One region of the Aerococcus sp. 150760013-2 genome, then DNA from elsewhere that is predicted to be linked to it. Evidence: riboswitches for the same ligand, from Rfam matches in the RefSeq annotation. Region 1 holds a riboswitch; the other holds the start of a gene.

Evidence for each region. A riboswitch is a leader RNA that binds a small molecule or an ion and turns the genes downstream of it on or off. The one in region 1 is predicted to bind FMN.
Region 2: another riboswitch for FMN. It lies ahead of ACUW85_RS01970 (ECF transporter S component); the one in region 1 lies ahead of ribD (bifunctional diaminohydroxyphosphoribosylaminopyrimidine deaminase/5-amino-6-(5-phosphoribosylamino)uracil reductase RibD).

Annotation. Positions count from the first base shown of each region.
Region 1 covers NZ_JBSEYI010000004.1:48,361-54,602, forward strand. The annotation lists gene ACUW85_RS02955 (M24 family metallopeptidase) at 1-265, opposite strand, end outside; gene ribH (6,7-dimethyl-8-ribityllumazine synthase) at 411-884, opposite strand; gene ACUW85_RS02965 (bifunctional 3,4-dihydroxy-2-butanone-4-phosphate synthase/GTP cyclohydrolase II) at 903-2,099, opposite strand; gene ACUW85_RS02970 (riboflavin synthase) at 2,100-2,702, opposite strand; gene ribD (bifunctional diaminohydroxyphosphoribosylaminopyrimidine deaminase/5-amino-6-(5-phosphoribosylamino)uracil reductase RibD) at 2,703-3,797, opposite strand; FMN riboswitch at 3,918-4,039, opposite strand; gene ACUW85_RS02980 (endonuclease III domain-containing protein) at 4,134-4,772, opposite strand; gene ACUW85_RS02985 (methylated-DNA--[protein]-cysteine S-methyltransferase) at 4,857-5,384, opposite strand; gene ACUW85_RS02990 (tautomerase family protein) at 5,484-5,867, opposite strand; gene ACUW85_RS02995 (cupin domain-containing protein) at 6,111-6,242, opposite strand, start outside.
Region 2 covers NZ_JBSEYI010000002.1:154,197-160,438, forward strand. The annotation lists gene ACUW85_RS01955 (segregation/condensation protein A) at 1-433, shown strand, start outside; gene scpB (SMC-Scp complex subunit ScpB) at 430-1,062, shown strand; gene ACUW85_RS01965 (pseudouridine synthase) at 1,099-1,821, shown strand; FMN riboswitch at 1,884-2,001, shown strand; gene ACUW85_RS01970 (ECF transporter S component) at 2,111-2,731, shown strand; gene ACUW85_RS01975 (helix-turn-helix domain-containing protein) at 2,816-3,883, shown strand; gene ACUW85_RS01980 (RecQ family ATP-dependent DNA helicase) at 3,867-5,345, shown strand; gene ACUW85_RS01985 (LysM peptidoglycan-binding domain-containing protein) at 5,442-6,242, shown strand, end outside.

The DNA of each region.
Region 1 (6,242 bases):
TCTCATTACCTAAAATCAATGTCGACGTCCCGTCTTGGTTTATTACTTGGATAGCTTCCTCAAATCGTGGAATAAAGCCAGTTAAATATTCAAAATTACTACCGTGTTCCTTGTCTGCGTAAATCATCAATGATGAGAAGTCATATTTTCGCATTAACTGAAGGACTTTCTCCTTGCGTTGAGCGAAGGTAGCGTCACTTAAAATGATAGGTTTTCCAGAATTATCCTTGGTTGGCGCTAATGTTTGTTTAAATTGAATCGTCATATGAAGTCTCCTTAAGCTTTTTACGCAAATCATCAGAAAGATATGATAATTGAATGCGCTTTATTGTTCCAACATCCATCTTACCATGATTTAAAATTAAAGCTAGTCTTGTACTGTTAGAGATATTTTCATATGGATTGATGACCTATTGTTGTTTAATTTCCTTGAATAAATTAATCATTTCAATAGCATTCGTTGCATAAGTAAACCCAAGGTTACCAGCTTTAGTACCAGAGCGTTCAATAGCTTGTTCGATGTTTTCAACGGTTAAGACACCAAAAATGACCGGTAATTTATGGGTTAAACCTACTTGAGATACCCCGCTTGATGTTTGATTAACTACCACATCAAAGTGACTTGTAGCCCCTCTAATCACAGCACCCAGTGTAATGATTGCATCATATTTACCTGTTTCAGCCATCGTTGCGGCTGTAAGCGGGATTTCATAGGCCCCCGGCACCCAAGCAACGTCGATATTTTCTGTCAAAACGCCTGAACGCGTAAGGCCATCTTCACAACCACTTAGTAAGCTTTTAGTTAAAAAATCATTGAATCGTGCAATGACAATCCCAATTTTAACATCTTCTCCGTTGTACAATTTTCCTTGAATAATATTCATGCTATTTTCCTCCATATTTTATAAGTCTAATAAATGACCCATTTTTACTTTTTTAGTGATTAAGTAGTTTTCATCATCCGGATTAGCAGCCATTTCAATACTCACACGGTTGGCTACTTGGATACCAGATGCTTCTAATTGTGCGATTTTATCTGGGTTGTTGGTCATCAGGTCAATGGATGTCACACCCAGTTCCTCCAACATTTGCGCAGCCGTATGGTATTCCCTTAAATCATCTGGGAATCCTAGGGCATGGTTGGCTTCTACAGTATCCAGTCCTTCTTCTTGTAACTGGTAGGCTTTTATTTTATTGATTAAGCCAATACCGCGACCTTCCTGTCTTAAATACAAGAGAACGCCTTGGCCAGCTTCATTGATTTTCCGCAGGGCTTCATGTAATTGCTCTCCGCAGTCACACCGGTTTGATCCCAATACATCTCCCGTTAAACATTCAGAATGCAAACGCGTTAGGATCTGTCCCTTACCTGAAACATCCCCTTTTACCAAAGCTACATGTTCTTGATTATCTACATCGTTGATAAAAGTATGGATAGTAAATTCACCAAATTTTGTCGGCATTTTAGCTTGTGATACATGGTGGGTATGACGCTCAGTTTTTAACCGGTAGTCTTGTAAGCCTTTAATGGTGATGACTGGCATCTGCCATTTCTCTGCTTGCTCAAGCAATTCGGCTTGGCGCATCATTGTACCGTCTTCGCGCATAATTTCTACACAAACACCCACTGGATTCAGTCCAGCTAATTTCATCAAATCAACCGTTGCTTCTGTATGACCATTTCGCTCCAAGACACCATTTTCTTTCGCCACCAATGGGAAAACGTGGCCCGGACGGTTAAAGTCGCTGGGTTGGCTAGCCGGATTTGCTGCTTCACGCATGGTTAACCCACGTTCAACTGCGGATACACCTGTACTTGTCTCTTTATGATCAATGGATACCGTAAATGCGGTTGTATGTGGGTCTGTATTATCATTCACCATTGGCGATAAATTCAACCGACTAGCTACTGCTTGACTCATTGGCTGGCAAATTAGCCCTTTAGCATGAGTCGCCATAAAATTAATATTAGCTGTTGTTGCAAACTCAGCTGCACAAATCAAGTCTCCTTCATTTTCTCTATTCTCATCATCCAAAACCATGATAATTTGACCCGCTTGTAAAGCTGTTAATGCGTCTTCGATTGTTGAAAAATCCATCTATACCCGCTCCTTCACTGTAAATTGCTCAATATACTTGCCGACAATATCATTTTCTAAATTCACTATAGTTCCTACTTGATAGGTTGAAAAAATTGTTTGTTCACTCGTGTGAGGAATGATTGATACTTTAAATGTATCTCCTTCAACGCCAGCAACCGTTAAACTTGTGCCATCAATAGCAATAGACCCCTTCATGATGATATAGCGCATTAATGGTTTACTTGTTTGAATCGTGTACCAATTAGCGATACCATCCGCCTCAATTGCGGTGATTTTACCAATACCATCAATATGGCCACTTACAATATGACCACCAAATCTTGCATTTGCCTTCATCGCCCGTTCCAGATTCACGCGGCTATTGTTAGCAATTCCTTCTAAAGACGTTTTCGCAATCGTTTCTGGCATCACTTCAACTTGAAAATTCGTATCAGTGTAATTCGTCACGGTAAGACAAATACCGTTCACACTAATAGAGTCCCCTAGATTGACATCGGATACTATTTTTCTTGATGCAATGGTTAAAAGAAGTCCTGCATCATTGTTGATAGCCTCGATACTTTTAATGTGGCCAATATCTTCGATAATTCCTGTAAACATTTAATCCACCCTACTTTCTATCAAAATGTCTTTACCTAATGGTGTGATTGCCTGAACATTACTTGTAAGTGCTTGGTCCATCTGCGGAAAACCAAAACCACTGATAGGACTATACTGGTCAAAACCACCAATGACTTTGGGTCCAATATACGTGTGGATTTCCTGGATTAAACCAGCTTCAAGTAGCGAAGCATTTAGTTTTGGTCCACCTTCAACATAAATACTTTGAATACCTTGTTGACCTAGATGTGTGATTAAATCCACTAAATCTACCTTGTCATTCTTCGCATTCACAACCAATAGCTGACAGCCAGCTGCTTGATAGGCTTGGTGATCTTGTAGATTCTGATTAGTTGTCGCAATAATTGTGGGCGTTTCCTTCGCTGTCGCCACTAATTGGCTGGTTAAGGGGAGCTTCAAGTTAGTATCACAAACAATACGGATAGGATTAATCCCCTCAAAGTCTTCAATTCGAACTGTTAACGATGGGTCATCAGCAAGTACAGTCCCTATGCCAACCATAATGGCTTGGTTACTGTGGCGTTGGTAATGCACATGCTCTCGTGCAATTTTGTCCGTTATCCACTGGGAATCCCCAGTATAGGCGGCCGTTCGACCATCTAGGGTCATGGCATATTTCATGGTGACATAGGGGCGTTGATGAGTCATAAAGTAATTGAATTTACGGTTAAGGTCTTCACTTTCTTCAGCCAAAAGACCCGTTTCTACTTCAATATGGTAGTTTCTTAATTCCTGGATGCCTTTTCCAGCAACTAATGGATTCGGATCAATTGCAGCAACTACCACTTTTTCAATACCCGCTTCGATAATAGCTTGCGTACAAGGCGGCGTTTTACCAAAATGACAGCAGGGTTCAAGGGTTACGTACATAGTTGCCCCTTTTACATCATGCCCTTGTTCGCTGGCATCCTTTAAGGCTTCTCTTTCCGCATGCAAACCACCATACTGCTGATGATAGCCTCGACCGATGATTTGGCTATTTTTTTCGATAACTGCACCAACCATAGGATTAGACCTTGTCCACCCCTGTCCTAATTTGGCTAGGTCAAGTGCTTCTTGCATATAGTCTTTCATTCACTCATCCTTTCTCTAAACAACAAATAATCCAGTCAGAGTGACGAAAAAAAGCCCTAGAAATAAGATTCCTAGGGCACACAAATAAACTATAGACTTATAGTATTCGTTTATTTTAATTCTACTCTTCTTCCATCCAGACTCTACTGTCGGTCTCGGAATTACACCGAGTCAACCCCTAATTAAAGGGGGTCGCGGACTTTACCGCCGGTCGGGAATTACACCCTGCCCTGAAGATTTTATTTGAATGTTTATGGTGATATCATACGGTATTAAAAAGAAAATGTAAACCCAAATGTATTTTTTAAATTAAAAATATATACTATAGAGTATTTATCATGGGTGATTGGATAAAAAATTTCCCTTCACTTGGCCATTTTTACCCAAGTATAGTTTGCCAAACTCATCAATTAAGCCATGGAATTCCTGGGCTTCTTCATAAGTGAAGTCATCCGGTAGGTTAATCTCTTGGTAAAGGCTTTGATAGGTTGTGTACGAATTGCCTGTCAACCAACTGAATAACCGCCTAGCGTAGGCATCAGCGATAAACGCTGGTTGGTCAAATATAAAAACGCGAAATACGTCAGCTGTTTCAAACCCTACCCCCTGTAATTTCAAGATTTCACTTCGCAACTGTTTTCCGTATTCATACTCCATGGCTTGATAATCCCATTTGTGGTTATCAAACCATTGGAAACTGGCTTGAATTGCTCGCGCCTTGTTGCGGTAGAATCCACTTGGTCGAATCAACGTTTCTAATTCTTCCAGTTGGAGTTTTAAAATTTCTTCTGGCAAAAAGTCAGTAGCTGCGTTCAAGTTATTTAGGGACTTTTCAACGTTACGCCAGTTGGTATTTTGAACAAGGATAGCCCCCAAGATAATTTCTACCTTAGATTCAGCAGGCCACCATCCTTGTGGCCCCATTTCTTTCAGTAAAGTATCATATAATTTTCTAATAGCTAATTTATCCATCATCTCACCCTAAATTATTTTGCCGTTATGTGGTATTTTTCTTTGCATCTTCATGTAAAAATTAATGGGTTCCTATGAGCGTCACACCTATACTTGGTGGTTATCTAGCTTGGATTGGTCAAAGCCTTCTAAAGCCAGCAAGGCAATTTTGCGGTCGATACCACCTGCATAACCAGTTAATGCACCGTTAGTGGCTACAACCCGGTGACATGGAATTAGAATCGAAATGGGATTGTGGCCAACAGCACCGCCAGCTGCACGAGCTGAGCCTCTTTTCCCAAGAGTGTTTAAAGCAACTTTATCAGCTAATTCCTTATAGCTAGTCGTTTGGCCGTAAGGGACATTAATCAGTGCGTTCAGGATTTGCTTACGGTAAGACGTTACTTCTGGGGCCAAAATGTTTGGGTCAAGAGTTGGGTTCTCACCAGCAAAATAAGCGTCTAACCAATTTTTGACTTGCTTTGTCACTGGCGTTTCTCCTTCTATCATAGTCTGTAAATCGTATTTACCACCAAAGTATCTTTGATCACTAAACCACAATCCTTTAATCGCATGTTCATCATTCACGATAGTCATTTGACCAAGTGGTGAGGTGTAAGATGATTTGTAATACATGGTAATCCCTCCTGGGTTAAGATAACAGATACCCTAGCTATCTCAAAAAAAGATGGGGATAGCTAGGGTATGGCTATTATATACTTGTAGTAATGCTACTTATTCTGCGTACTGTGCAATACCATTACCAAAGGACCAGTTCTCTTTATTTACTTCTACTAAGTTGATAAAGACATCTTCTTTGCGAATATCTAATTGGCTATTTAATTTATCAGCAACTGTCTTGTATAAAGCTTTTTTCACCTCAGTTGTACGCCCTTCATTCATCGTGATTTGAATGATCACGATACCATCTGTACGGTCAATACCTAGGTAGTTGGTAGAAAATATCAGTTCTTCAGCTTTTAAATCATTAACAACCACAAACTTATCCTCTTCAGGAATGCCAACTGTTTCAAGCATAGATTCGTAAACTAACTCACCTAGTTGTGATTTAAATTCTGCAGTCCTACCTTCTAAAAGATCGATTCTAACTAATGGCATGTAGCACACTCCTTATCTTTTTGCATAATATTATTATATATGAAAATTTAATTAAATTGCTAGTTTCACCCTACAACAATTTTTTAGAAGTACCGTACTATACATTGATTGATATATGTAAAGGAATATCTTTTTATAGAGACTGGTTGATTTCTAGCATAAAAAAAACCGATAACGCCTTTAAAGTCATCGGTTTTCTTGGTTTAACTATTGTTTGTACTTTTGATGCATTTCATGTTTGTTTTATTCATTTGGATCGCTTTCAGCATCTTCTTGAGTGCCATGAACAGTACCAGGTACGTGGTCAGGGCTAGCATAAATGGTGTACAGTTTTAACGGTACACTCCCCCGATTGGTGATATTATGCCATAAACC
Region 2 (6,242 bases), on a different contig from region 1:
GGAAGTTTCCCATATCTTAGCGGATAAACAGGCTGAACGGTCGTTGGAATATACCAAGCAACCATCAGACTTATCGGCTTATCAAGAGAAAATCCCTATGACGGGTCGCCAATTAACGCCTGATGACTTGTATAGAGCCATTCAAAAGATGGCCTTCCGCTTGAAAAATCAACAACCTATTCAAACCACGATTGCAGGTGAGTCTTACTCGGTAGGGACTGCAATGATGGATATTCGCCAAGCCTTCGTTGAGGCGGACCGGGATGTATTGATGTTTCAAGAAGCTGTTTTTCTTGGAAAAGTTCAATCGCGTAGTCAAATTATTAGTATGTTTTTAGCGATTTTGGAATTAGTGAAGTCAAATGAGTTATACTTATACCAGGAAGACTTAAGAGCAGATATTCAATTGATTAGACGGGAGGAAAGTGAATGAATGCAGTCGCTGCAATAGAAAGTTTACTTTTCGTAGCAGGTGAAGATGGGATTGCTGTCGATGAACTTGCCAACTTGTTAGAGATACGACAGGAATGGGCTTTATACTACGTGATGGTTTTGAGAAATCGTCTCCAACACGACCCACAATCTGGATTAAGAATTACCGTTATTAATGAACGTGTTCAATTAGTGACCAAGGCAGCATACGGTGAAGTGGTCAAAAATTACGCGGTTTCTCCTTTTGCAACGAAATTGTCTCAAGCGGCATTGGAAACATTGGCGATTATTGCCTACCAACAGCCAGTCACGCGAATGACGATTGATGATATTCGAGGTGTTCAGTCATCTAATATGATCCATAAATTACTAGAGCGAGATTTGGTTATGGAAACGGGCCGTCAGGATTCACCAGGTCGGCCGATTATTTACGGGGTAACTTCTTACTTCTACCAATATTTTGGTTTGGAGTCCTTAGAAGACTTGCCGGATATTCATAATCTAGTCTTAGATGGCTCGGTAGATGAAGAGACCCTTTTTAAAATTGATGATAACGGTGAACCTGAACAAAAAGACTTTAACCAAACAGACCTTAGCCAGACAGAATTTAATGAAACAACAACAGAATAAACGACTGAATAGGTCACCTATAGGAGTTATTTAAAGATGGAAAGATTACAAAAAGTGATGGCACACGCAGGTGTTGCCTCGAGACGAGAGTCTGAAAAATTGATTGCCGCAGGACGCGTGAAAGTCAACGGTGAGGTTGTCAGAGAGCTGGGCCATAAAGTATCCAACACTGACCGCATTGAAGTAGACCAAGTACCTATATATAAAGAAGAACCAGTGTACTACGTATTCTACAAGCCAACTGGCGTGATTTCTGCAGTGAAAGATGATAAAGACCGGAAAGTGGTGACTGACTTTTTCCCAGGAATTGAACAACGGATTTATCCAGTAGGACGGTTAGACTACAATACCTCAGGATTATTGTTATTAACTAACGACGGTGAATTCGCCAATACCTTGATGCACCCTCGCTATGAAATCAACAAAGTCTATGTGGCTAAAGTTGAAGGTGTCATTACCGGAGAAGAACGTAAGCAATTAGAGCGAGGTGTTGAAATTGACGGTGTGAAAACTGCCCCAGCACAAGCGAAAATTCTTTCTGTTGATAAGGACAAAAAGACCACCATTATCGAGTTGGTTATCCATGAGGGGCGTAACCGCCAAGTCCGTAAAATGTTAGAAGCAGTGGGTCATCCGGTAGCCAAGTTGAAACGTGAACGTTACGGCTTTTTAGACCTTAAAGGTTTGAAACCAGGAGACAGCAGAACCTTACTAAAACACGAAATCGAAGAATTATTGGCGCATGCCAAGAAAAAGTAAGCGTCCTACTTGAAAAAAGTAAGATACTTGCTATAATAGGTATTGTAATCAAATAAATTTGAAGCAATCTTCAGGGCAGGGTGAAATTCCCGATCGGCGGTAAAGTCCGCGACTCCCATTTGGGACTGATCTAGTGAAATTCTAGAACCGACTGTAAAGTCAGGATGGAAGAAGATGGGCGGACTATGTCTGTTTGCCTATACTCTTTTTACCTTGAAGGTGGAAAGAGTTTTTTTTATTTCCACTTTTGAGTGCCAACCCCATGAAGTAGAAAAGGAGAGAAATTCACATGGGAAAAAATCACACTAAAGAAATCGTATTGGTCGCAATTGTCGGGGCACTATCATTCATATTGATGTTTATTGGTTTTCCAATCATCCCGGCCTTACCTTACTTAAAGGTAGACTTTTCACTTGTACCAATCTTACTCGTCGCATTCATTTCAGGACCTAAAAAAGCAGTTGCTGCCAGCCTAATCGCCAACGGTTTACATTACATGTATACAGGTGGTGAAATGGGGATTCCAATCGGTGACGCAACAGCCTTTATCGCGACTATCGCTTACATCTTGCCAATTTATTACTTATTGAAAGATCAAATGGCGACAGTTTACACAGGTAATCAATCAGCGAAAGAAATGAATTTCGGCAAAACGATTGCTGCTTACCTAGCTGCAACCCTTTCTTTAACATTAGTGATGACTATCTTAAATTACTTCGTGATCACACCATTCTACATGCAAGTCATGAACTTCGATGTAGGTAACATGCAAACATATATCCTTGCGGGTATCATCCCATTCAACTTGTTCAAAGGGGTATTGGTTTCCCTTCTAGCACATTTCGTCCTAGTTCAAACCCTACCAACCCTAGTCAATCGATTCGGTACGCGCGAATATTCACACCATTAAAAGTGAAGCATTGTTAATTTTCTGGTATGATAGACCCAGAGAATCATGTCGGGAAAAAATAGTAGGAACGTTGGAGGGATAGGATTGGATACTTTATTAATGGCGATTGCTTTTAAAGTCCAAGCCCTACCCCCGAATTCCGTATATCAAGTGTTGATTGGCAAGCGAACAGCCACAACACTTTTTTTTGCATTTTCAAACAATTTAACTGCCTATTTCGGTCTTTATCCAAAACTTGCAAAAGACGCATGGATGTCCTATACCCAAAATGTAGCTGAATATATCTCGGTGGAAGCTATCTTCCGCCAAAACGATCAAACCAATTATATGCATTTGTTAGTTGATGACATCCTTCAAAAACGAAACGGTCTGATTATCCCAAGTCACCACCACAAGCACCACTTAGCCTTCAAATTATTGCTGCAAGTCCTATCCAATATTCAGGCCGAAAACCCGCACTATAGCCCAATTGTCCAGGATTTAGAAGTTCAACAGCTGATCAAAGATTTTATTTCAATGGCCAAAAGTGCAGACGCGTCCCAAGCTGGCTTACAGGCCATAACCAAAAGCCTTCATCAGCAACTCGCTAAGGAACTATCTGCCTTCCCAGACCAGGCAGCCCTCATTTTCCTAGAACAGTTTGAAGGCGCCAAATTACCGGCACAAACCCTTGAACAAGTAGCAGAAAATCATCAGATTTCGAAGCGGGCAGTTGTCATTACCCAACAGGCCTTGATGGATCAAATCTATCAAAATTGGGTAAGTGGTCATACTTTAGGGGCAGAAACTCAATGGCTGCAAGTTTTTGCCCAAGGGGTTTTTAACCAATTCCCAATTTGGAATCAAACTACGCAAGATACTTTTAATTTAATCGACCAAGGTTGGTCACTTCAAAAAATTGCTGATAGAAGACGGTTAAAATTATCTACCATAACAGAACACATCATAGAAATTACCTTGAGTTTTCCTTGGATAATTCAACCAATTGTGGTTGAAGAACTTAATTTGAAAGACATTTCACCCCTTGTAAGCCAAGAGCCAGATGAGAATTTCGAGTCCTTTAAAGCGAGATTCGGCGAGAAAGATTATTGGTTATATCGGTATTGGCATATCGTCTACCAGAAAGGAGCCCATGATGACAGATTGGCATAAACGCCTGGAAGAAGTGACAGGTTACCAAACATTTAAACCCGGGCAATTGGCGAGTTTAGAGGCTTTAGACCGACAGGAAAACGTGGTGGCCATTTTACCAACTGGTGGAGGTAAATCTTTAATATACCAAATCAACCAATATAATGAATCTGGTGTAACATTGATCATTTCGCCCTTGATTTCCCTGATGCAAGACCAAGTCAGTCAATTACAACGGATGGGATTAGGACGGGGCATTGCCTTAAATTCTACCTATGACCGCGGGGAACAAGCTTATATTTTAAGCCACCTATCTGACTATCAATTCCTATTTCTATCACCAGAAATGCTCCTGAAAGATCAAGTAATCAGGGCCTTACAACGGATGGACATTCAATTATTAGTTGTTGATGAAGCCCATTGTATTTCTCAATGGGGTTACGACTTCAGACCGCAATATACTGAATTGAAAAAGGTTCGTCAGCTCTTAAAGCAACCAAAAACATTAGCCTTATCTGCTACTGCCAACCAATCCACACTAGCAGATATCAAGGATTACTTATTTGAAGAGGGAGAACCTATTCAACTGGTAAAAGAATCAGTTGACCGACCAAATATTTTCTACCTATTCGATGAAATTGACGCCGGTGAAGTGAGGGTAAACAAATTGCAGGATTGGTTAGACCGGTTGCCTAAGCCAGGAATTGTTTATGTCCACCATAAAAGTGAACTCGAAGAACTCAACCAATGGATGAAAGATCATACAGATTTGCGGGTCGCTTCTTACCATGGGGATAGAAGTCTAGAGGATAGACATATCATCCAAAGCCAGTTTCTACAAAATGAATTGGATATTGTTTTTGCAACGTCAGCCTTTGGTATGGGAATTAACCATGGTCATATACGCTTTGTCTTGCATTATCATCTCCCTAAGAATATGGCAGACTTTATTCAAGAAGTCGGGCGGGCAGGACGAGATCAGGAACAATCAGTGTCAATTGTCTTATACGATCATCGCGAGGCAGCTAGACTGCAGCAAATGCGCCGGTTATTAGAAGACGAGGCAGACTTGTTGGATGATTTATTGGAACGGCTGTTTAAACAGGCCTTAACCCAAAGTGAAGTTGACCAATACGCAGATAGCATAAGTGCCATGTTGTACTTTTACCGCCATCATTTTACGGATCACCAAACAGCAAAAGTACATGCCCAAAAACTTCGTCAGGAACGGCTACGGCAGATCTACCAAATGTTAGATTTAATGGCTACTGACCAGTGTTACCGGACTTTCTTATTAGAACAAGCCGATGAACAGGTAGTGGATAGACCAGACTTATGTTGCAGTAATTGCCAACCTGACTACGTCAGTCAACCGATATGGCAAGACTTAATGGCCCGACCGAATCGAGTGACAGTCGAAAAAGACCAACATGATGATTTCAAGGGAATGTGGACCCAACGTTTGCAGCACTTATTATCTTGAAACTGGTCCATAAAGTTTTGTTAAATTGCCTAAAGAAATACTGACATAAAAAGGGGTTCATGGTACAATTCTTAGTGTTAAGAAAGGGGTATATGGATGAAATTCTGGGACAAGTTGACGAAAAAAAATCATGAAAATACAGAAGTAGAAACTGAACATGTTTCAGAACAAAACAGTTCAGCATCTTCTGACCAAACCCCCCCTACAAGTGATGACTTTCAGAATCAAGGGTTTGGCGAATTTGAGAATTTAAAAAATCAAAAGTATACGAGAACGGCCCGCAATAAGAAGAATAATCAAGATACGATATCGACAACATCTAAGGTAATTGCCTTCTTGCTATTTGTAATGATTGTTGTACCGTTCCTTTTGATTGCCTATGTGAATAATGAAGACAAGGTGCCTGAACCGGAATCAACTGAGCAAGTCATGATTTCTAAAACGCAAAATGTTGAATCAATTTCAAAAGCCAGTGAGTCAGCATCTATATCAGCTTCCGAATCTGTCTCTGAATCAATTGCTGCCTCAGAAAGCGCAGTTGCTGCCTCAGAAAGCGCAGTTGCTGCTTCAGAATCAGAATCAGCTCGCCTAGCTTCTGAACAAGAATCTTCAAGTATTGCAGCCAGCGTAGCTGAGTCAAATGCAGCAGTAGCAGCGTCAGAAGCTGCAGCGCAAAGTGCCGCTGAATCAGCTTCAATTGCTGAATCACAAGCAGCCGCAGCCGAAGAAGAATCAGCTTCTTCTGAAAGTGCGTCTGAATCAACAGGCACTTATACTGTTCAGGCAGGGGATAACCTATATCGGATTGCAGTGAACAACGGTATGACCCTAGATGAATTACTTGAATTAAATGGTTTAACACAAAGTTCTAGCATAGGACCAGGAACCGTTTTACGT